2 regions of the Streptomyces sp. NPDC050546 genome follow, and region 1 is predicted to be linked to the other one. Evidence: riboswitches for the same ligand, from Rfam matches in the RefSeq annotation. Region 1 holds a riboswitch; the other holds the start of a gene.
What was found. Region 1 has a riboswitch for S-adenosylmethionine ahead of thrC (threonine synthase). Riboswitches for the same ligand answer to the same signal wherever they lie in the genome.
Positions count from the first base shown of each region.

Region 2: another riboswitch for S-adenosylmethionine. It lies ahead of ACIBK5_RS18240 (aminotransferase class V-fold PLP-dependent enzyme); the one in region 1 lies ahead of thrC (threonine synthase).

Region 1 covers NZ_JBITGX010000003.1:43,808-47,206, forward strand. Annotated here, with positions in the region: gene ACIBK5_RS08105 (trehalose-6-phosphate synthase) at 1-241, opposite strand, end outside; gene ACIBK5_RS08110 (glucosyl-3-phosphoglycerate synthase) at 349-1,293, opposite strand; SAM riboswitch class I at 1,449-1,605, shown strand; gene thrC (threonine synthase) at 1,624-2,910, shown strand; gene ACIBK5_RS08120 (MoaD/ThiS family protein) at 3,014-3,289, shown strand.
Region 2 covers NZ_JBITGX010000006.1:483,993-487,391, forward strand. Annotated here, with positions in the region: gene ACIBK5_RS18235 (glycerate kinase) at 1-699, shown strand, start outside; gene ACIBK5_RS18240 (aminotransferase class V-fold PLP-dependent enzyme) at 654-2,021, opposite strand; SAM riboswitch class IV at 2,155-2,271, opposite strand; gene trpD (anthranilate phosphoribosyltransferase) at 2,345-3,399, opposite strand, start outside.

The DNA.
Region 1 (3,399 bases):
GGATGTCCAGCATCCGCACGCCGTCCTCGCCGACGCCCCGCCGGACGGCCTCGCGGTCGCCGTCGGACAGCGCCGAGCAGACCCACAGCGCGTCCGCGTCCGAGCCGATCGCGGAGAGCCCCGAGACCAGCCCGCCGCCGCCCCGCTTGGCGTTCAGCGAACCGTCCTCGCCCACCGCGTACGAGACCGGGCCGCGGTTGGAGGCCACCAGCACCTGTGCAGCACCGAACGTTGAAGCCATAGCCCTCAACCTAGCCCGGCCCGGAAACGCTCAAACGTACGGACCTGGCGGCCCCCCGACCCGCCCGGCCGAAAATCAGCCCCGGTCAGGCCAGTGCCCGGCCACCGTCAGGCCGCCTTCCGCGCCTGGTACTCGGCGATCTCCACCATCGGCGGACGCTCCTCGGTGTCCACGGAGTACGTCCGCGGCTCGAAGCCGTCCCCGCCCCGCTCGAACTGCGTCAGGGACGGCCGGATCAGATGCCCGCGGGCCAGCCGCAGCTGGGCGGTGCGGTAGATCGCGGCGGCCATCCGGCCCAGCGCCTGCCCGTCCTGGTGCCGGTGCTTGCGCACCCCGACATCGACCTGGGCGAGGGCGTCGAGCCCCGCCAGGTGCAGGGCGTCGACCAGCATCCCCAGTTCGACGCCGTACCCGACGGGGAACGGCAGCTGCTCCAGCAGCGAGCGGCGGGCCGCGTACTCGCCGCCGAGCGGCTGCACGAAGCCGGCCAGCTGCGGCCAGTGCATGTTGAGCAGCGGGCGCGCCATCAGCTCGGTGACCCGGCCGCCCTGCCCGGCGGCGGCGCCGAGCGGACGGTCGTACATGGCCTTCACCAGGTCCACGCCCGGCTCGGTGAGCAGCGGGCCCACGATCCCGGAGACGAAGTCGGAGGAGAAGTCCCGCAGGTCCGCGTCGACGAAGCAGACGATGTCCCCGCGGGTGACGAGCAGTGAGCGCCACAGCACCTCGCCCTTGCCGGGCACCGCGGGCAGCCGCGGGAGTATCCCGTCCCGGTGCACCACCGTCGCGCCCGCGGCGGCGGCCACCTCCGACGTGCGGTCGGTCGAGCCGGAGTCGACGACGACGAGCTCGTCGACGAGCGGCACCTGCCGCATCAGGTCGTGGCGGATCACGGCGGCGATGTCGCCGACCGTCTCCTCCTCGTTGAGGGCGGGCAGCACGACACTGACCGTCTGGCCCGTGCGCTGCTTGGCGGCGAGTATCTGGTGGAGGGGGCGATCGGTCGCGGACCAGGAACGGGTGCTCAGCCAGCGCTCGACTTCTTCCAGCACCGTGGCGGCTCCTCTGCGTACTCTCGGCGGGACGGACTGTGAGCCATCTCGCGGTTCGGACGACTATCTCAACTGTCCTGGTCGTCGGTTACAGTCTTGAACAACGCGGGTGACCATCGCATGTCCGGGGTCAACCTGCGTCGACAACCGAATACAGCTCATCCAGAGGGACTGAGGGAAACGGCCCGTTGAAGTCCCGGCAACCCTCCAGTCGGTACTCGTAGGTCACCGTCGACCACACGCGCGAGGCTCCCGGCTCGGGAAGGTGCCAAATCCGTCTCACGGCGAGATGCGTCGTGAGGAAGATGAGGAGAAAGGGCCTCGCCTCACATGGCTGCGCAGACTGTTGCAAGCACCACTGAATCCACCGTAGACCTCGGCCCCGCCGCCGCCCTGAGCTGCCGCGAGTGCGGTCACCGCGTCCCCCTCGGCCCGGTCTTCGCGTGCGAGGAGTGTTTCGGCCCGCTGGAGATCGCCTACGACTTCTCGGCCTACGACACCGAAGAGCTCCGCAAGCGCATCGAAGCGGGCCCCGCGAACATCTGGCGCTACGCCCCGCTGCTGCCGGTCCCGGCCGACGTCGCGGACAAGCCGAACATCAACCCCGGCTGGACCGCGCTCGTCAAGGCCGACAACCTCGCCCGTGAGCTCGGCGTCGACGCCGGCAAGCTCTTCGTCAAGGACGACTCCGGCAACCCGACGCACTCCTTCAAGGACCGCGTCGTCGCCCAGGCCCTGGAGGCCGCCCGCGCCTTCGGCTTCACCACCCTGTCCTGCTCCTCCACCGGCAACCTCGCCGGTGCGGTGGGTGCCGCCGCGGCCCGCGCCGGCTTCCGCTCCTGCGTGTTCATCCCGCACGACCTGGAGCAGGGCAAGGTCGTCATGGCCGCGATCTACGGCGGCGAGCTCGTCGGCATCGAGGGCAACTACGACGACGTGAACCGCTTCTGCTCCGAGCTGATCGGCGACCCGGCCGGCGAGGGCTGGGGCTTCGTCAACGTCAACCTGCGGCCGTACTACGCCGAGGGCTCCAAGACCCTGGCCTACGAGATCTGCGAGCAGCTCGGCTGGCAGCTGCCGGACCAGCTGGTCGTGCCGATCGCCTCCGGCTCGCAGCTCACGAAGATCGACAAGGGTCTGCAGGAGCTGATCAAGCTCGGGCTGGTCGAGGACAAGCCGTACAAGATCTTCGGCGCGCAGGCCGAGGGCTGCTCGCCGGTGTCGACGGCGTACAAGGCCGGGCACGACGTCGTACGGCCCCAGAAGCCGGACACCATCGCCAAGTCGCTGGCGATCGGGAACCCGGCGGACGGTCCGTACGTGCTGGACATCGCGCGGCGTACGGGCGGTGCGGTGGAGGACGTGAACGACGAGCAGGTCGTCGAGGCGATCAAGCTGCTCGCGCGGACCGAGGGTGTGTTCGCGGAGACCGCCGGGGGTGTGACGGTGGGGGTGACGAAGAAGCTGCTGGAGAACGGGCTTCTCGACCCTGCCAAGACCACGGTGGTCCTGAACACGGGGGATGGTCTCAAGACGCTGGATGCGGTGGCTGGGACCGGGCTTACCGCGACCATCCGGCCCAACCTGGACTCGTTCCGGGACGCCGGTCTCGTCTGAACCGTTGTTCGCTGCGGGCCGGTGGGGGCTGGTCGCGCAGTTCCCCGCGCCCCTGGGTGCGCGGCCCAGCCGTAGCTCAATCGAAACCGGAGGTCATATTCCGATGAGCGTCAACGTACGAATCCCCACCATCCTGCGTACCTACACCGGCGGGCAGGCCGAGGTCGCCGCCGAGGGTGCGAACCTCGGTGAGGTCATCGCCGATCTGGAGAAGAACCACACCGGGATCGCCGCCCGGGTGCTGGACGACCAGGGCAAGCTGCGCCGGTTCGTCAACGTGTACGTCAATGACGACGACGTGCGGTTCGAGCAGGGTCTCGAGACGGCGACGCCGGACGGTGCCGGTGTGTCGATCATTCCGGCCGTCGCCGGCGGCTGAACCGGTCGACCGGCTTGATTATTACCATCGGTAACGGCCGTCACTGAGCGTTCATCGAATTGCCCCCTCCGTGAGAGAAGCGGAGGGGGCAATTCTGTGTGGTTGAGCGC
Region 2 (3,399 bases), on a different contig from region 1:
GGAGGAGCCGGGTTGGCGCGTCTGCACCGCGTCGATCCACGGGGCCTGGACCCCCGGCTGGCGGAGGTGGAGCTGCTCGTCGCCTGCAACCCCTACAACGTGCTGTGCGGCGAGCGGGGCGTGGCCCGGGTCTTCGGCCCGCAGAAGGGCGCGACGCCGGTCCAGGTCGAGGAACTGTCGGCCGGCCTGGAGAACTGGGCCTTCGTCCTCACCCGCGATGTCGCCGTCCCGGGCACGGATCTCCGCTCCGGTCCCGGCACGGGAGCCTCCGGCGGCCTGGGAGCCGGTCTCGCCGCCCTCGGCGCCCGGCTCCTCCCCCGCTTCGACGTGCTGCTGGACCATCTCGACCTGGACGCCCGGCTGGCCCGGGCCGACCTGGTCGTCACCGCCGAGGGCGCCCTGGACCACCAGACACCGCGGGGCAAGGTCCCGGCCGAGGTGGCCCGCCGGGCCAAGCTCCACGGCCGCCCGGTCCTGGCCCTCGCGGGCACCCTCGGCGAGGGCGCGCACGAGGTGCCGGGCGTGGACGCGTTCAGCGGGATCCTGCCGGCGCCGATGGCCCTGGCGGAGGCGCTGGTACGGGCCTCCGAACTGCTCACGGACGCGACCGAACGCGCCCTGCGGATGATCCTGCTGGGTGCCCGGCTACCGGCTCACGCGGAGGTGTCCGGGACGCAACGGCCGTCCTCCGTACGGTAGTTCCACCGCGCGCCGTCCTGGACCAGTTCCTTGACGGCGCCGACGAACCGCTCGACGTGCTCGTCGGGCGTGCCCGCGCCGAAGCTCACCCGGATGGCGTTGAGGGACTTCTCGCCGGGAGCCGCCTCCGGTGCGCCGCACTCGCCCTGGGTCTGCGGGTCGCTGCCCAGCAGGGTCCGCAGGAGCGGGTGGGCGCAGAACAGCCCGTCCCGCACCCCGATGCCGTACTCGGCGGAGAGGGCGGCGGCGAAGTGGGAGCTGTTCCAGCCCTCGACGACGAAGGAGATGACGCCGACGCGCGGGGCGTCGTCGCCGAAGAGGGAGAGGATCCGGACCTCCGGCACCTCGGCGAGGCCCGTACGCACCTTCTCGATCAGGTACTGCTCACGGGCGACCAGGCTGTCGAACCCGGCCTCGGTGAGCGCCGTGCAGGCGGAGGCGATGGAGTAGGCACCGATGACGTTCGGGGAGCCTGCCTCGTGCCGGGCGGCACTCTCGTGCCACTCCACGTCGACGCCGCCGTCCGTACGCCGCGCCACCTTCCGCGAGGCACCGCCGCCGGCGAGATAGGGGTCCGCCGCACGCAGCCAGTCGGCCCGGCCGGCCAGGACGCCGGAGCCGAAGGGCGCGTACAGCTTGTGCCCGGAGAAGGCGACCCAGTCGACGTCGAGGTCCGCGACGGACACCGGGTGGTGCGGGGCCAGCTGGGCGGCGTCGAGCACGATCCGGGCGCCATGGGCGTGCGCGGCGGCGGCGAGTTCCCGTACGGGCCACAGCTCGCCGGTGACGTTCGACGCGCCGGTGACACAGACGAGGGCCGGCCCGTGAGGCTCCCGGTCGGCGAGGGCGCGCTCCAGGATCTCGACGGCCTGCCGCGGGCTGCCCGGGGCGTCCAGATAGGTGACGTGGGCGTTCCGCCACGGCAGCAGGGAGGCGTGGTGCTCGGTCTCGAAGACGAAGACCTGGCAGCCGTCCGGGAGCGTGGCGGCGAGGAGGTTCAGGGAGTCGGTGGTGGACCGCGTGAACACCACCTGGTCACCGTCCCGGCAGCCGAGGAACTCCGCGACGGTCCGCCGGGCGCTCTCGAAGAGGTCGGTCGACAGCTGGGACAGGTACCCGGCGCCGCGGTGGACGCTGCCGTAGTACGGCGCGTAGGCGGCGACGTCGTCCCAGACGCGCTGGAGCGCCGGGGCGCTGGCGGCGTAGTCGAGCGCGGCGTAGGTGACCTCGCCGCCGGTCACGAGCGGCACGGTGACATCCCGGCCGAGAACGGGCAGCGAGGCACAGACGGACGGGGCGGCGGCAGCGGTGGAGACAGACATGGCGGAACTCCCGTGAAGGCAGGTCGAATCCGCCCGCGAGCACGTACGGCTCAAGCGGGGGTGAAGGAAGAAGGGGGTGCGGAGGCGGGGCTCTGCGGCCCTATCGCATTCGCTGGTTCACGAGAAGCTCCTCGTCACGCGCTTGCCACAGACCTCGCTGCCTGCGGCCCGGTCTTCACCCGGGGCACCCCGCCACGGACGGAGGGTTGCCGGACAGTCGGCCGGGGCCTCATGACTGTCACTCATGACCTGATCAGGAAAGTACGTGAAGTGATCGCGGTCCCGCAACTCGTGTCCGCATCGCGGGACCGCGCTCACCTCGGTTACGCGTTGCTGGCCGCCACCCAGCGCTCCAGGGTCCGCTTCGCGGCCCCCGAGTCGATCGACTCCGCGGCCTTCGCCATCCCGGCACGGACCTGGTCGGCCAGCGGTGCCGACGTCGGCTCCAGAGCCACCAGCGCGGCCGCCGAGTTCAGCAGGACCGCGTCGCGGACCGGCCCGGTCTCGCCCTCCAGCAGACGGCGGGCGACCTCGGCGTTGTAGGAGGCGTCCGCGCCGCGCAGGGCCTCCACGGGGACCAGTTCGAGGCCCACGTCACGCGGGTCGAAGGGCTCCTCGGTGACCTTGCCGTCCCGGACGATCCACACCCGGGACGTGGCCGTGGTGGTCAGTTCGTCCAGGCCGTCGTCGCCCCGGAAGACCAGGGACGAGTTGCCGCGCTCGGCGAAGACGCCCGCGACGATCGGCGCCATGCGCGGGTCCGCCACACCGACGGCCTGGGAGCGCACCCGGGCCGGGTTGGTCAGCGGGCCGAGCGCGTTGAACACCGTACGGATGCCCAGCTGGCCGCGTGCCGCGCCAGCGTGCCGCAGGGCCGGGTGGAACTTCACCGCGAAGCAGAAGGTGATCCCGGCCTCCTCGGCGACCTCCGCGACCCGGTTCAGCGGCAGCTCCAGGTTGACCCCGAGCTTCTCCAGCACGTCGGAGGCCCCGGACGCGGAGGACGCGGCCCGGTTGCCGTGCTTGACGACCTTCGCGCCGGTGCCGGCGACGACGATCGAGGACATCGTGGAGATGTTGACCGTCTTGGCGCCGTCACCGCCCGTGCCGACGATGTCGACCGTCGCCCCGGGCACCTCGATCACGTTCGCGTGCTCGTACATCGTCCGGACGAGGCCGTTGATCTCCTCGACGGTCTCGCCCTTGGCCCGCAGGGCCACCACGAAGCCCGCGATCTGCGCCTCGGTCGCCTCGCCGCGCATGATCCGGTCCATCGCCCAGGCGGTGTCGTCCGCGCTCAGGTGCCTGCCGTCCAGCAGGCCGTTCAGCAGGGCGGGCCAGGAGCGGCCCGCCGCGGTGTCGCCTCCAGCGGGGGTCA